One region of the Corynebacterium freneyi genome, then DNA from elsewhere that is predicted to be linked to it. Evidence: predicted binding sites of a transcription regulator. Region 1 holds the regulator's gene; each other region holds the start of a gene.
What was found. Region 1 encodes LexA, which represses DNA repair genes until DNA is damaged. Its sites were predicted from a motif close to CGAACANNTGTTCG; they were not measured.
Positions count from the first base shown of each region.

Region 2: the regulator LexA is predicted to act here: its motif matches at 3,093-3,106, upstream of CFREN_RS08410 (SAV_6107 family HEPN domain-containing protein).
Region 3: the regulator LexA is predicted to act here: its motif matches at 3,770-3,783, upstream of CFREN_RS02090 (error-prone DNA polymerase).

Region 1 covers NZ_CP047357.1:1,360,346-1,365,941, forward strand. The annotation lists gene CFREN_RS06175 (DeoR/GlpR family DNA-binding transcription regulator) at 1-538, opposite strand, end outside; gene ptsP (phosphoenolpyruvate--protein phosphotransferase) at 883-2,607, shown strand; gene lexA (transcriptional repressor LexA) at 2,686-3,396, opposite strand; gene CFREN_RS06190 (hypothetical protein) at 4,067-4,249, shown strand; gene nrdR (transcriptional regulator NrdR) at 4,352-4,801, shown strand; gene hrpA (ATP-dependent RNA helicase HrpA) at 4,805-5,596, opposite strand, start outside.
Region 2 covers NZ_CP047357.1:1,890,447-1,896,042, reverse strand. The annotation lists gene CFREN_RS08430 (polyprenyl synthetase family protein) at 1-596, opposite strand, end outside; gene metF (methylenetetrahydrofolate reductase [NAD(P)H]) at 689-1,675, shown strand; gene CFREN_RS08420 (LppM family (lipo)protein) at 1,710-2,354, opposite strand; gene CFREN_RS08415 (GNAT family N-acetyltransferase) at 2,344-2,997, opposite strand; gene CFREN_RS08410 (SAV_6107 family HEPN domain-containing protein) at 3,272-3,691, shown strand; gene CFREN_RS08405 (DUF3040 domain-containing protein) at 3,942-4,358, shown strand; gene mraZ (division/cell wall cluster transcriptional repressor MraZ) at 5,095-5,526, shown strand.
Region 3 covers NZ_CP047357.1:473,297-478,892, forward strand. The annotation lists gene CFREN_RS02070 (sucrase ferredoxin) at 1-874, shown strand, start outside; gene CFREN_RS02075 (methionine ABC transporter permease) at 888-1,517, opposite strand; gene CFREN_RS02080 (methionine ABC transporter ATP-binding protein) at 1,613-2,680, opposite strand; gene CFREN_RS02085 (MetQ/NlpA family ABC transporter substrate-binding protein) at 2,670-3,566, opposite strand; gene CFREN_RS02090 (error-prone DNA polymerase) at 3,871-5,596, shown strand, end outside.

The DNA of each region.
Region 1 (5,596 bases):
CGTTGGAGCCGATGAACGCGACGTCGGCGCGCATGAGCGCCAGCGTCCGCAGCGCGGTGTCGCCGACGACGGCCTGGGTGATCGCGCGGACCTGGCCGCCGAGCAACTGCAGCTCGATGTACGGCGCACCCGCCAGGGTCAGGGCGCTGGGCAGGGAATTGGTGACCACCGACCAGTGGCGCTCCTCGGGGAAGGCCGCCATGAGTTCGGCGAGCGCCTCGGTGGTGGTGCCGGCGTCGAGGAAGATGCCGCCGCCGGAGGAGGGCAGGAAGTCGATGGCCGCGCGGGCGATGGAGCGCTTGGCGTCCTTCTGGGCCTTCTTGCGGGCGTCCACGCTGACCTCGATGGTCTGGAACGACTTCGCGGCGACGGCGCCGCCGTGGACGCGGTGCACGGCGCCCTCGGCGTCGAGCTGCGAGAGGTCGCGGCGGATGGTTTCCGCGGTGACGTCGAAGTGGTGCGCGAGGTCGGAGACCGTCACCCTGCCTTCCACGGCCGTCAATGAAGCGATTTTGCGCCTGCGTTCTTCTGCGTACACGTCGTCTCCTGTGTCGAGCCGGCGTCGCCGCCGGGTGATGCCCGACCGTGGAGGGCGTATGCCCGATTTCGGAACGGGGCTTGGGTGAGCTTCATCTGCGTTGGCCTGGCGTTTGCCGTGGTGGGCGCCTTCCAGGTGAACAGTTTTTGCTACTTACGATTGTGCCCGAATGTGTGGGAAAGTCAAGTCTTATTTGGGTTTCAATGTGGGATGTTTCGCGTAGTATTCGGGGTGAGAGATTCCCGTTCGGTCCCCGCGCCGATTCGGGCCCCGCGTGGGCCGCGGACGGGGCCGGTCGGGTGAAACGAACCACGCCGTCCCGAGGAGAGATCATGTCCCCGTCCATGTCTTCGCCCGACTCCGACAACTCGTCCACCTCGTCCGCGCCCGGGTCGGTGTCGCTGCAGGCCACCGCCGTCGTGCCGGGGGTGGGTTACGCGCCGGCGGTGTGGGTGCGACCCCGGCCCGAGCTGCCGCAGGAGGGCGCGGCGATCGTCGGCGGGGACGTCGACGCCGAGATTGAACGGTTCCGGGCGGCGGCGACGGCGGTGTCCGAACGTCTTGCCGCGCGGGCGACGCAGGTGGAGGGCAACGCCTCCGAGGTGTTGTTGGCCACGTCGAAGCTGACGTTGGACCGCGGGTGGCACCGGGCGGCGGTGAAGGAGATCAAGGCGGGCGTCGCGGCGGAGTCGGCGACGATGTCGGCCATCGAGAAGTTCGTCGAGATGTTCAAGGCCGCAGGCGGCGTCATGGCCGAGCGCACGACGGACCTCGAGGACATCCGCGACCGCGTCATCGCCGAGTTGCGCGGTGACGAGGAGCCGGGCCTGCCCGCGGTGTCGGAGGCGTCCGTGTTGCTTGCCGACGACCTGTCTCCCGCCGATACGGCGACGTTGGATCCGGAGCTGTTCGTCGCCATGGTCACCAGTCTCGGCGGGCCGACCTCGCACACGGCGATCATCGCCCGTCAGCTCGGGGTGCCGTGCGCCGTGGCCGCCGGGGCGGGGCTGAATGCGATTGAATCGGGGACGTTGACGCTGGTGGACGGCGCGAAGGGCGTCATCACCGCCAACCCGGACCCGGAGGATGCGCGGGCCGCCGTCGCCGAGGCCGAGCGGATGGCGGAGAAGATCGCCGCGTGGTCGGGCCTCGGCCGCACCGCGGATGGGGAGCATATCCAGTTGCTGGCCAACGTCGGCGACGGCAACGCGGCGCGCATCGCGGCGGAGGGCGCGGCCGAGGGCATCGGCTTGTTCCGCACCGAGCTGTGCTTCCTGTCGGCCGCCACCGAGCCGACCGTGGAGCATCAGGCGGACATCTACGCCTCGGTGCTCAAGGCGTTCCCGGAGTCGAAGATCGTGTTGCGCACCCTGGACGCGGGGTCCGACAAGCCGCTGGCGTTCGCCAACCTCGATCACGAGGACAATCCGGCGCTGGGCGTGCGGGGCCTGCGCATCTCCCGGTCGAACTCGGGGCTGATGGAGCGTCAGCTCGACGCCATCGCGTTGGCCGCGGAGAAGGCCGGTCGCGGCGGGGATGCGCCCACGTGGGTGATGGCTCCGATGGTGGCGACGCTGGAGGAGGCCGAGTGGTTCGCGGACCTGTGCCGACGACGCGGGCTCACCCCCGGTGCGATGATCGAGATTCCCGCCGCGGCCCTGATGAGCCATGACCTGATGAAGGTGCTCGACTTCGTGTCCATCGGCACCAATGACCTCACCCAGTACGCCATGGCCGCCGACCGGCTGTCGCCGCACCTGGCGTACCTCACGGATCCGTGGCAGCCGGCGGTGCTGCGTCTGATCGACATGGCGTGCCGCTCCGGCAAGGACTCCGATACGCCGGTGGGCGTGTGCGGCGAAGCGGCGGCGGATCCGTTGCTGGCGTGCGTGCTCGTGGGGCTCGGCGTGACCTCGTTGTCGGCTGCGGCGACGGCCCTGCCGGGCGTGGGTGCCCAGTTGGCGGAGGTCACCGCCGCCCAGTGCGCGGACGCCGCCCGCGCCGCCCTGGATGCGTCGGATGCCGACGGTGCCCGTGCGGCGGTGCGCGCGGTGCTCCGACTGGAGTAGCGCGAACGGGGGACGTGCACGCGAAAAAGAACCGGGGCCCGAGCTCATGCTCGGGCCCCGGAGGAACTAGAGGAAGAACTAGAGGCGGCGCAGGACGCTGACGACGCGACCGAGAATGGTGACGCCTGCGTCGACGGGGATCGGCTCGAAGGCGTCGTTGTGGGGGAGCAGCCACGTGCCGGAGCGATCTTCGTGCCACTCCTTCACCGTGGCCTCGCTGTCGGCGTCGCCGTCGATCATCGCGGCGATGAAGTCGCCGTTGTTCGCCGTCTGCTGGGACTTCACGACCACCCAGTCGCCGTCGAGGATGCCCGCGTCGACCATGGACTCGCCGACGACGCGGAGCATGTACAGATCACCGGACTCGACGAGCTCGGCGGGCAGCGCCATGTGCTCGTCGATGTTCTGCTCGGCCAGGATCGGGTTGCCGGCGGCGATCTGGCCGACGATGGGCACGTAGGTGGGGGCGGTCGCACCCTCCGGGACATCGGGGACGTCGGCCGACTTCGGCTTCGGGCCCGGCTTTCCGGCGTGCGTGCCCAGCTGCTGCTTCAGATCGCGGACGTCGACGGCACGGGGCTTGTGGGGATCGCGGCGCAGCGCCCCCTTCTTCTCCAGCTCCTTGAGCTGGTAGGCCACCGACGACGTCGAGTTCAAGCCGACCGCGTCGCCGATTTCGCGGATGCTCGGCGGGTAGCCGCGAAGCGACACCGCATCCTGGATGACTTCGAGGATGCGCCTCTGGCGATCCGTCAACTGGGTCTTGTTCGACTGCTTCTTCTCGGCCATGTGTCCACTCCCACTGGTTCAGGTCGTGCTCGATCGCGTCGTGCTCGGTGTCGTCGTGCTGGGTGTCGTCGTGTCGGGGGCGTCGTGTTCGGCGTCCGTCGCGCCGGTCATTCCCGCCCGCCGTTCGAACACGACCCTACACCAAAACCACCCGTTGTGGCACAACTGTTCGAAGTTTTCGCCCCCATCTCTGGACGCGCTCCCGTGGCGGTGCTATAAATCGAACGCGGGAACGGAGTCGAACATCCGTGCGGCACGTTCGAAAGGGATTATCCGCGTCGTTTTTTACGATGCCCGCAGATTGCCGGATGGAAGGAGCCAACCGATGACCGCCTTTATCGAAGATTACCGCATCAACACCCTGACCAGGGGAGAAGAGCAGCTTTGCGACGGGGTGCCCGCGTGGGTCCGGCAACGCCCGATCGGCGCTTCGGCTCGTGTCGGCGCGTCCGTTCGTCGGTCCGCAGCTTCCGGCGATGTTCGACGTCGTGGTGGCTCGGATCGAACGGGGGTCCGCACGTCCCGTGGCCCGTCGAACGGCCGTCCGGGTGGCGTTCCGGGGGCTTCTCGGCGTCCGAACACAGGGCGAACGTCACCGGTGCCCGCACCCGGACACGGTGTTTCGAACATCGGCCACGTTCGGGGTAGCCGTTCGGTCGTCCGGGGTCCGGTGCAGGGAGTGCGCCGCAACGCCACGTCCATGGCCATCGTCGCGGGCATCGGCGCCGTGTTCGGTCTCATGCTCCACTTTTCCGGCCTGGGGGCGCCCATGCCGGACACTCCGCCCACGCCGACGTACGTCGGGGCGTCGAGCACGGCTGGGGAACCCGTGGCAGGCGGGGTCGCGAAGTAGGGGCTCGCCACAGAGGGGGTACCACGGAGGGGTCACCACGGAGTGGGGGACGAGTAAATGGGGTTGGCCGTACAGGAGGGTGCACGCCGTATGCTCGGAAGCGTGCATTGCCAGTTTTGCCACCATGATCAAACGAAGGTCATCGACTCGCGTCTCATCGACGACGGCATGACCATCCGCCGCCGGCGGGAGTGTTTGTCGTGCGGTAAACGATTCACCACGCTGGAACGCTCCCAGCTCGTCGTCGTCAAGCGTGACGGGGTCGTGGAGGACTTCAGCCGTGACAAGGTCATCCGCGGCGTGCGGCGGGCATGCCAGGGCCGTGACGTGCCGGAAGCATCGTTGAAGTTGCTCGCCCAACAAGTCGAGGAAACGCTGCGTTCGAAGGGCACGCCGCGCGTCAATTCCAACGACATCGGCCTGGCCATCCTGGAGCCGCTGCGCGACCTCGACGAAGTCGGCTACCTGCGGTTCGCGTCGGTGTACAAGTCCTTCAGCTCCGCCCAGGATTTCGAAAACGAAATCCGGTCTCTGCGCGAACGCGACGCGTAGCACCTACCGCAACTTGTCGATGGCCTTCTTCACTCGCTGCGGCGACACCGTGCGGGCCGTGCCCAGACGCTGGGCGAACAAACTGACGCGCAGCTCCTGAATCATCCACCCGATGTCGCGGACGGCAGCCGACTTCCGGCGGCCCTCCGGCAACGCTGCCAGACGCTTCTCCAGGTACTCCTTGACCTCGGTGACCTCGTCCTCCAATTCCGCATCACGGTCGGGATCGAGGACCATGTCGGCCAGACGAATCTCCATCGCCTCCAGGTACCGGGACAGATGACGCAGATTCGCCCACCCGTGACGGGCGACCGCACCCTTGGGCAGCATGAACGCAAGCTGCGACCGCATGTCGTCGATCGCCGGGCCATCCCACTCGTCCAACTGCGACACCACCCGGTGATACGCCGGAAGCATCTTCGCCATGCCCACGACGAGCTGACGAACCTGCCCCGCCACCTGCGGCTTCACCGTGTCGCGCAGCGTCGCGTACTCGGCGGGATCGCGGACCGGACCGCCGGCGTCGATCATCCGGTCGCGCACGACGGTCACCCGGCAGTCCTCGACGAGGCCCTCCGTCCCGGCATGCGGCCACGCGTCGACGGCGACCCGCTGCTGCAAGGGCAGTCCCTTGACCATCGCGGTGGTCTGCACGGTGCATTCGCGCAGCAGCATCGTCAGCGTCGCCGTCATCAGCGACGCCTTCGCCTGCGCCTCCGTCGGCACGACCTTCACCGCGACGCCGTCCTTGGTGGCCACCAGCGTCGGGTAGGCGGTGACCTTCTGGCCGTCGAC
Region 2 (5,596 bases), 530 kb from region 1:
TCCGCCGTGATGTCGAGCAGCTGGCCGCCCAACACCTCCGTGCGCATGCGCCACCACGGCTCGCGGGCCCGATTGCGGGCGGCATCGGTCAGACCCGACCCGTGGAACATGTCGTCGGCCCAGGCCAGGGCGATGTCGCCGGCCAGGATCGCCACCGAATGGCCGTAGTGGACGGCGTCGCCGCGCCAGCCGTTGTCTCTGTGGCGTGCCTCGAAAATCTTGTGCACCGTCGGATTGCCGCGGCGAGTGTCGGAGGCGTCGATGATGTCGTCGTGGATCAGCGCGCAGGCCTGGATGAACTCCAGCGCGCACACCGACCGGAACACCGCCTCGGCGTCCTCGACATCGGCGTGCATTCCCCTGTCGCCCCCGGCGCCGAGCCAACCGGCCCAGGCGAAGGCGGGCCGCACCCGCTTGCCGCCGAGCAGCGTGAAGTCGCTCAGCGCACCGATGACCCGGGAGAACTCCTCGTCGATGTCGGCGACCATCGCCGACCGGGCGTCGAAGAAATCGGTCAACGCTCCGGTCACCGCGGCGGGGACGTCGCGGGGGGACATTCCGGGGTCGATCACCGGGTACTTCGCAGAGTCGGCCATTACGCCACCTTTCGGGTGCATTCGCCTGTATTCGTCGCCACACGAGACCCGGGTCGGCCACGTCTGGCATTCTCCCCATAAGATAACCGGTCATGTCCGAATTCCCGCCACCGGCGGTGGGCCGCCAGGTTCCGATCCGCCATGCGTTGACCCTGCCGAGCCCCGGCCCGATCCCGTTCTCCGTCGAGTTCATGCCGCCGCGGGATGACGCGGCGGAAGAACGACTCCTGCGCGCCGCGGAGGCCTTCCACGACCTGGGGGCGTCGTTCGCTTCGGTGACGTACGGTGCGGGCGGTTCCTCCCGAGACCGCACGCTGCGCATCGCCGAACGCGTTTCCCGCGAGCCGTTGACCACGTTGGTGCACCTGACGCTGGTCGGACACTCCGTTCCGGAGCTGCGGCAGATCCTGCGCGCGTACCTCGAACGCGGCCTGACCAACCTGCTGGTCCTGCGCGGGGACCCGCCGGGCGACCCGCTGGGCGACTGGACGCCGACCCCGGATGGTCTGCAGTACGCCTCGGAACTCATCGAGCTGATCCGCGACGAGGAGGAATTCGCCGATTTCGAAATCGGCATCGCCTCCTTCCCGGAGGGCCATTTCCGTGCGCCCGACCTGGAGTCCGACACCCGCTACACGCTGGCGAAGCTGCGTGCCGGCGCGGAGTACTCGATCACCCAGATGTTCTTCGACGTCGACCACTACCTGCGGTTGCGCGACCGTCTCGTGGCGGCGGACCCGGAACACGGCGCGAAGCCGATCATTCCGGGGCTCATGCCGATCACGTCGATGCGGTCGGTGCGTCGTCAGCTGGAGCTGTCCGGTTCGGCGCTGCCGCCTGCCCTCGACGAGCGTCTGACGCGTGCGGCGGCCGGCGACGAGGAAGCCAACCGCGACGAGATCCGAAAGGTGGGCATCGAGGTCACCACCGAAATGGCCGAGCGCCTCATTTCCGAGGGCGTGCCCGGCATCCACTTCATGACCCTCAACTTCGCCCGCGCCACCCAAGAGGTCCTGCACAACCTCGGCATGGCGCCGGCGTGGGGAACCGGGCAGGACATGGTCCGGGGCGGTTTCTGACCGTCAGTTGGGGAGTCGGCGGGTGGAGCGCTGATCAGTCGCGCATGTCGTGGTCGCGGCGCGCCCACAAAACCACCAACAAGGCGGCGAGGATGCCTGCGGCGGTGGTCAAACCGACCCACAACAGCAGCTGGTCACGGTCGGTGCTGCCCGCCGGGGACGTCGCCCAAAACGTCGAGTCGCGTGCGCCCTCCATGGTCCAGCGCACCGTGTGCCCGCCGTCGACCGTGCCGTTCGTGCCGGTCACCGGCGCGGGGAACGCGATGGCCAACGTCACCCGGGAACCGGGGAAACGGGTCAGCGAGGCCTTGCCGTTCAACGACACCTGATTGCCGCCGACGCGCTCGAGCTCGAGATCGATCGCGTCGCCCGCCGCGGAACCGACGAGGTCGTGCACCTCATCGAACGTGAGATCGCGCAGCGTGTACGTCGCGGTGCGACTGTCGCCGGACTGGCCCGTCTCCACGGTCACGGCATCACCGAAGTTCTCCGGAATCTCCCAGAGATTCTCCCGCGACGTCGCGTTCTGCGGCATCGCCACATGCACGGTGCCGTTGACGCGGTCGGACCCCGAGATGGTCACCGCAGCATCGGCGGTGAAACATCCCGCCAACGCGAACACCGGCACGATCACCGCCAACAGTGCCATGAACCGGCGACGAAGTCCCTCAGCGGTCATCGTGGGGACTCCTTCCCTCCGGTCGGGTGGACGCAGGGGCGGCGGCGTCGTCAAGCGAATCATCCGCGGTCAAGGGAAGCGGGGCACCGAGCACCGCGAAGGGGCGCGAATCGCCCGCGAAATGGAAATGACGCAGCACATCGCCGAAACCCAGGCGCCGGTACAGACGCCAGGCACGGTTGGCCTCGGCGGGAACCTCGGGAGTCGACAGGAGAACACGGCGCTCCCGACGACCGTGCATGAGCTCGCGGATGAGGCGTTCGCCGAGGCCGGCACCTTGATGCCGCGGATCGACGTGAATTTCGGCCAACTCCACGTAATCGGTCAACGTGTCCGACACGACGTGAAGGGGAGTGCGGCGCTCCGCCATCCCCGCACGAACCTGGACATGCCACCACTGAGTCGGCGTACCCGACTGGCAGTAGGCGACGCCGACCAAAGGAAAAGAAACGTCGGCCAACGCCACATGCGGGGCGACGTCCTCCGGATGCGCCACTGCGGCCACCGCCGCCCACCCCGGCTCGTGACGGGCGAACGCCCACGCCCGAACGCGTGAGTCGACGATCGACGGGTCATAGCCCATCGCCTCGACGTAAAGGGAGACGGCCTCATGAAGCCGAAGCCGGAAAATCCGTTCCGGCATGGGGAGGACGCTGTATCGCACCCGTACAGCTTAACCGGGGTTGCCAGCGGCGCGGCGAAAAGTCGGTGTTCGGGCGCGTAAACGAACCTTGCGTGCGAATGGGTGTTCGAATATTCTGAAGGGGAATCCGGGGAGGCCCTTACTGTTCGGGGTGTCGCGGAGGCGATGGTGGGCCGGTGGTGCGGAACCCATCGAACGAATGATTGGAGCTTCGTCGATGCCTGTGGTGGTGCGTCGGACGAGGCGATGGACATGGAAGGAAAGGAGAAGACCAATGGCACGCGTGGAACAGGGGAGGAGTGCGGTGGTGGCGCCGTCGGGGCTGTCCGCTCAGGCCGTTTCCTTCCTCGGGCGGGCGGACTCGCTGCTCGCGCAGGCCAAGACCGCGTCGCCGGCTGACCGACTGGACCTGTCGTACCAGGCGGCGCTGCGGGTGGCCGGTGCGGCGATCGCCGAGAAGCCCGGTCGGCGACGCAAGTCGGACAACGGAGCCTGGGCGCGGGTGCGCAGGCACGCTCCGGCGTACGCGCCGTGGGCCGCGCGGTTCGAGGCTCTGACGCCGCGATGGGAGGATGTGCGCATCGGGCTGGCCCGTGGCGTCGATGAATTGGAGGCCCGGCGAGTGCAGGCTCTGGCCACCGATTTTCTCGCCGAGGTGGAGGCCGATTTCGGAATGCTTCCCGACGTCGCCTGATCATGTGGGAAAGCGGTGGTTTGTCTGGGGGAGACGTGCGTACACTGGCCCTACGGGCGACACCCGTCGGAATTTCTTCCGGCCCCCGGCCGGTCACGTGGAATGCGGGGGCAGGTTCGGGAACAAAAGAGGCGCGTCGGCCGTTGAACCCCATAGAGCGTTCGCCGTCGGCGGTGGCAGGTGTCGCCGCCGGGGGGCGTGGATGATGTGAAGTACGAGTAGCCCGACCGTGAGTCAGGGGAGGAAACCCATGGGACTTTCCGAGCAGGAACAGAGGATGCTGGCCGAGATCGAATCGGCGCTGTATGCAGAGGATCCGAAGTTCGGCTCCACGATGTCCGGAAAATCCATGGGGTTCGAACACGGTGGCGCGCCGCGCGGATTCTCGCCCCGGGTCATCGCCATCATCGGCGTCGGTCTGCTGCTTCTCGTTGGCGGCATGGCGTTGGCGACCACCAGCCTGTGGTTCCTGGCGCTGAGCATCATCGGATTCTTGGCCATGTTCGGCGCCGGCGTGTGGGCGCTGACCGGATCGGGTGACGGCTCCCCCCTCGTGTCCGTCGGCGTCGGCGGTTCCCGCGGATCCGGCGCCAAGAAGCCCCGCCGCCAGGGACCCGCAGGCGGCGGCATGGAAGACCGCTTCCGCGGCCGCTTCCAGGACCGCTGACGAACCAGCCCGAAGGAACGCCATCCCGCGCCGTGGTTCGCGGGTTCGGGCCGTGTGCGTCGGCGTATGCACATCGGCGTAATCCAACGACTCACGTCGGCATAACCCGCCATCCGGCCCCCTCGCCATGAGGGGGCCTTTTTCGTGCGCCACGAGGCTCAGCCGCGGCGACCGATACCGCTCCGCTGCCGCGTCCCACTCCAATCCGTCGCATTAACCACTCCGCTCCACCGCAGCGCCCCACTTCGCCCCACCGCGGCCACCCACTTCGCCCCACTGGCGTTTCGTTGGCCATTGCCGGGAGGGGGATGGTGGGCATTGGCGCGTGGGGCGAAAAAGGGGAGAATCCGCGATGGGTCCTGCATTTGGCCTGTTTGAAGGCTGTATTTCGCCAGTTCGCGCCCGGATCCTCCGCTTTTGCTCACGCCCCTTGGTGTGTGACCTGCGGCACTTGAAGGCGACGCGCCGGTCGGTGGAAATCGTCGTCAAGCATGCTGCGTGACACTGCGCACGGGCGGACGCTCCACCTGCGAATATGCAGGTTGACAGGTTAAAGGCGCTGAAAAACCGCAGGAAAGTGGGGCGGAAGGTGTTGCTTGTGGGGCAAAGTGGGGTACTGTGGGCCGTGATGTTGGAGAGGTCGACCGACATCGCAGAAAAAAGACGAATACCGATGAGATGACGAGATGCGGCGCCACCGCGTCGGCCGGACAAGGGGAGAGGAGCCGGAAACGACATGTTCCTCGGCACCTACACCCCGAAGCTGGACGACAAAGGTCGCCTGACGCTCCCGGCGAAGTTCCGCGACGAACTCGCCGGCGGGTTGATGGTGACCAAGGGGCAGGACCACTCGCTGGCCGTCTACCCCAAGGACGAGTTCATCCAGCTCGCACAGCGCGCGACGAAGGCATCCCGGACCAACACCCGGGCCCGCGCCTTCATCCGCAACCTGGCGGCGAGCACGGACGAACAGCGGCCCGACGGGTCGGGGCGCATCACGTTGTCGGCGGATCACCGCAAATACGCGGGCCTGACCAAGGAATGCGTGGTCATCGGATCCATCGATTTTCTGGAGATCTGGGACAAGCAGTCCTGGGAGGCCTACCAGGCGGAGCACGAAGAGGACTTCTCCGACGGCGAAGACGATTCGCTGTTCGGGGTTCTGTAGGACTCGCCGCGCCGCCCGGGACGGGAGCGTCCGCAAGGACTCTGTCCGAACCGACCCTGGTGTACTTCCC
Region 3 (5,596 bases), 890 kb from region 1:
GCTGACCGCCCGCATCAAGGATTGGCTCGCCGAGCGCGGCGGTTCGCTGCAGTTGATCCGCAAGCCGGGGCGTCTCGGCCAGATCCCCTGTGACGGCGTGACCATGTACGTGGCGCATTGCCCGCCGCGGATCGACGCGCCGGACGGGGCCGGGGCGGGGGAGGGCGCCGCGTTTTCGGCGCCGCGCCTGGAGGTCCGCACGGTCTGCGACGTCGAGGAGATGCTGTCGCTGGACGTTCGGCTGGGGCGGCCGACGGAGGGGGCTCGCGTCGTCGACGAGCCGTTGTTGCTGGTGTGCACGCACGGCAAGCGCGACCGGTGCTGTGCGGTGAAGGGGCGGCCGATCGCCCAGGCGCTCAACAACGTCCACCCGGATGCGGTGTGGGAGACGTCGCATTCCAAGGGGCACCGGTTTGCGCCGGCGTTGGTGCTGTTGCCGTGGAATTACTCGTACGGGCGGCTGTCGGCGGTCGAGACGAAGCAGATGCTTGACGACGCCTCGTCGGGAATCCTCCACGCCGGAGGGTGCCGCGGCCGCGGGGTGTGGGATGCCCGCGGGCAGGTCGCGGAACTCGCGGCGCGCGGGGAGGTCGATGAGTGGGCGATCGACGCCGTGGCCGCGGTGGACGTCGCCGACGTGGTCGACGCGGTGTTGGACGAGGGCGCCGGGCATTCGCCGGAGACGCTCGAGCGGCTGCGCGGGGTGCTGGTGCATGCGCCGGCCGCCGATGCCGCCGCCGTCGTGGAGTTCGACGACGGCCGCACCGTCGGCGTGGCTCTCGAGCAGACGGTCACCGAGGGCGTGGTGTCCTCCTGCGGCGACGCGCCCGGCCCGAAGAAGGGCTGGCGGGCGCTGGCCGCGGCGGAGATCTAGCGGGTCATGGCGCCTAGCGGCGCATGACCTTCTTCGCCAGGAAATTGCCCAGCAGCTGGGCGGCCTGGACGATGAGGATGATCACCAGGGTGGTCACCAGCGTCACGTTCCAGTCGAAGGCGCGGTAGCCGTAGACGATGGCGAAGTCGCCCAGGCCACCGCCGCCGATGTAGCCGGCCATGGCCGACATGTCGACGACCGCGATGAACGCGAAGGTGTAGCCCAGGATCAGCGGGCCGAGGGCCTCGGGGACGATGACCGTGCGGATGATCCGCCACGGCCCCGCGCCCATCGCCCGGGCGGCCTCGATGACGCCGGGGTCGATGGCCATGAGGTTCTGCTCGACCAGGCGGGCGACGGCGAAGGACGCGGCGATGGTCATGACGAAGATCGCCGCCCCGGTGCCGATGGTCTTGCCCACCACGAGTTTGGTCAGCGGGCCGACGGCCGTGACCAGGATGATGAACGGGATCGGCCGCACGAAGTTCACGGCCAGGTTCAGCAGGGTGTGCAGCGGGCCGGACGGCAGCACGCCGGACGACCGGGAGACGTACAGCAGCACGCCCAGCACCAGTCCGACGAGGCCGCCGATGACCATGGTCACGCAGACCATCCACAGCGTTTCGCCGAAGGCGTCCCACATGCGGGGGCCCAGCAGCTCCCAGTCGGTGTCGCGGGCGAGGATCTCGGTGGCCGTCGACGTGGCCGCCGCGGCGGTCGCGGTTGCGGTGGTGACGCTCATCGGATGACCTCGCTTTCGGTGAATTCGTCGAGCCGTGCGACGACGCGCTCGGCCGCCGCGGCCACGTCATCGGGGGCCGCGTCGCCCGTCGCGCTGAGGCGCAGCGTCAGACGGCCGAACGACCGGGCCTGCACGTTGGTCACGGACCCGTGCGCCACGGTGGCGTCGAGCCCTTCGGCGCGGGCGATGTCGAGGACCCGGCCCAGGGGCACGGCGTCATCCACTCTGACGGTGACCAGCGCGGCGGCGGGGCCGTCGTCAAGCGAACCCAACGCCGAATCGAGCTCCCGGCCCTTCGGACGGTCCCGCAGCGCCGTGGAGGCGAAACGCCGGCCGACGTCGGTGGTCGGGTTGGCGAACAGATCATGGACCGTGGCGTGCTCGACGACGCGACCGTTTTCCATCACCGCGACACGGTCGGCGATGGCGCGCACCACCGACATCTCATGGGTGATCAGCACGATGGTGACGCCGAACGTGCGGTTGACCTCGCGCAGCAGCTCCAGGACATCCGCGGTGGTCTCCGGGTCGAGGGCCGAGGTGGCCTCGTCGGCCAGCAGCAGCGACGGGTTCGTGGCCAGCGCGCGGGCGATGCCGACGCGTTGTTTCTGCCCGCCGGACAGTTGCTCCGGGTAGGAATCGCCGCGGTCGCCGAGGCCCACGAACTCGAGGAGCTCGGCGACGCGGCGCTTGCGTTCGGCACGTTCCACGCCCGCCAACTCCAGCGGGTAGGCGACGTTGCCGGCCACCGTGCGGGAGGTGAAGAGATTGAACTGCTGGAAGATCATGCCGATGTCCCGGCGGACCTCCCGCAGCTTCTTCTCCTTCATCCCCGCGATGTCGACTCCGTCGAGGAGCACCTCGCCCGAGGTCGGGTTCTCCAGCCCGTTGATCAGGCGGATCAGCGTCGACTTGCCGGCACCGGAGTAGCCGATGACGCCGAGCACCCCGCCCGGTTCGACGGACAGGGTGACGTCGTCGACGGCGCTGGTGGCGTTGGCGCCGGAGCCGAAGACCTTGGAAACTCCGCGCAGTTCGACGCGGGTGCCGGGCTTACTCGGCATCGGGGTTCTCGCGGGCTTCCTGTTCGGCGTCGTCGAGGATCTTCTCCAGGTCTTCGACGGGGCGCTGCACCGGGATGGAGGTGCCGCGGGAGTCGCGGGCCACGGCCTCGGTGACCTCCGGGCCGTGCCAGATCTCGGCGAGCTTCTTCAGCTGCTCATTGTCCTTGTTGGCCTGGGTGGTGGCGAAGACGTTGATGTACGGCTCGGCGGCCTTGTCGTTCGGGTCGTCCTTGAAGATCGCCGAGTTCGGGTCGATGTCGGCGCGGTCGAGGAAGGTGTTGTTGATGACGGCCGGGGTGCCCTCGCCGTAGGCGGCGGGGGTCTGGGCGGCGTCGATCGGGGTGACGGTGACGCGGGACTTCTCCGTGTCGATGTCCAGAGGGGACGGGTTGGCGGAGTCGCCCTTGAGGGCGATGAGGCCGGCCTTCTCCAGCACGCTCAGGGCGCGGCCCTGGTTGGTGGAGTCGTTGGGGATGACGACCTCGGTGCCGTCCTTGATGTCGTCGACGGAGTCGCCGTCCTTCCAGTACAGACCCAGCGGGACGATCTCGGTCGAGGCGATCGGGGTGAGGTCGGCGCCGGAGCCGACGTTGTACTGCGCCAGGTACTTGATGTGCTGGAACAGGTTGACGTCGAGGTCGCCTTCGGCGAGGGCGGTGTTGACCGGCGGGTACTCCGTGAAGGGCACGATCTCCATGTCGATGCCGGCTTCCTCGACCTGCTTTTCGAAGACCTGCCAGGCCTCCTTTTCGAAGTCGGTGGTGCCGATGCGGATGGTGTCGCCTTCGGCGAGGGGTGCCGCGGGGTCGTCGTTGCCGCAGGCGACCAGGCCGGTGGCCGCGAAGGCCAGGGCGACGGCGCCGGCTGCGAAACGTCGCAATGCCATGTGTCTCTCCTTGCAGTGGGGTCCGTCGCACTGTTCGCGAATAGACCAAGCTGTCTTGTTGTGGGATTAGCGTAGCACCCTGGGCGGATCAGCTAAAAAGCGCCGTCGGCGGTGGTGGGTGCGGGTGCGGTGGGGTGCGCGGTCGCGGGCGGTGCGTGACGACGGTCTGCGGGGGTGCGGGCAAGCCCCGGACCAGGAATGTTCGAATGCGTGTTCGCGCCAATCCGTGGTCGGGGCTAGCGTGTGGGCCATGAGCGTGTGGAGGGGTTTCGCGGGCGGCGTCGGTGATGGGGTCAATGATGGGATCGGTGGTGGAGTCGGCGACGGGGCCGGTGGTGCCGCCGGTGCCGGTGCGGGCTCTCGTGCCGGGGGGCCTTTGAGCTGGTCGAGAATCGAACGGATCTTGTCCGGGAGATCGGTGGGGACGTTGACTCCCGGGTACGGCTTCAACGGGCATCGTCGGGGCGGAGGCCGGGGAAGTGGTGTCGTCGGCGGGGGTGGCCGCGTCGATGGTCCCGCGAATGTCTGGGCGAATGTCCGATCGAATGGCGCATCGGATGGCGTCGGCGGCGATGTGTCCGTCGGCGTCGTCGGCCTAGTCGGCGGCGTCGACCTGCATTGCCGGACCAGCTACTCCTTCCTGCACGGGGCGTCCGACCCGGCCGATTTGGTGGACGAAGCGGTGCGGTTGGGGCTGCGGGCGCTGGGCATCGCCGATCGTGACGGGCTCTACGGGGTCGCCCGGTTCGCGGAGGCCGCGGCGGAGGCGGGACTGGACACGATCATCGGGGCGGAGCTGTCGCTGCCGCGGGCGCCGTTGACGGTGCTGGCGCGCGGGCCGGAGGGGTACCGGCGGCTCAGCCGCGTCATCAACGACGCCCTCATGTCCGGCGGGAAGAAGGGGGTGGCCCGCTACCCGGCGCTGCCGGAATTGGCGCAGGCCGCCGACGGGTACTGGCAGGTGCTCGCCGACGTCGCCTGGCTGCCGCATCTCGGGGAGCTGGTCGCGGCGTTCGGCCCGGACGACGTGGCGGTGGACCATCACGTCGACCCGACCCCGGGCGCCGCCGACGACCAGCGCGATCTCGCCGCCGCGGCGGCCGAACACGGACTTCGGCAGGTGGCCGGCGCCGCGGCGACGGCGGCGACTCCGGCGGATGCGCGGGTGGCCGGGGCGAAGCATGCGCTGGCGCAGCGCGAATCCCTCGACGACCATGAACCGAAGCTGCCGCCGACCGGGGGATCGTGGCTGCGGTCCAGCGCCGAGTTGGAGGCCATCTTCGGGCACCTGCCCGGCGTGCTGGACGCCACGGCGCAGGTGGCGGCGGAATGCGCGTTCACGCTGGACCTCATCGCGCCGAACCTGCCGGCCTGGGACGTTCCCGAAGGCCACGACGAGTCTTCATGGTTGGCCCACATCGCCCGCGCCGGGGCGTTGCGACGCTACGGGCCGGCCGAGGGGCTGGACGCCGACGCGACCGGAGCATCCGACGAGGGCGGGGGAGGTGCGCCGACCGTCGTCACGCAAGCCTGGAAGCAGCTGGAACGCGAACTCGACGTGATCGGGGAACTGGGCTTTCCGGGGTATTTCCTCATCGTCCACGACATCTGCGAATTCTGCCGACGCGAGAACATCCTGGCGCAGGGACGCGGCTCGGCGGCGAACTCGGTGGTGTGCTTCGCCCTGGGCATCACCAACGTCGACCCCATTGCGGCGGGGCTGCTGTTCGAACGGTTCCTGTCGCCCGAACGCGACGGCCCGCCCGACATCGACCTGGACATCGAATCCGGGCGGCGCGAGGAGGTCATCCAGTACGTCTACCGGCGCTACGGCCGCGACAACGCCGCGCAGGTGGCCAACGTGATCACCTACCGGCGACGCGGGGCGCTGCGCGACGCCGCCCGGGCACTGGGGCACGCGCCGGGCGTCGTCGACGCGTGGGTCAACGGGACCGCGCAGCCGCCCGAGCAGGTCACCGCACTCGCCGAACGGTTGCTCGGGCAACCCCGACACCTGGGCATCCACTCCG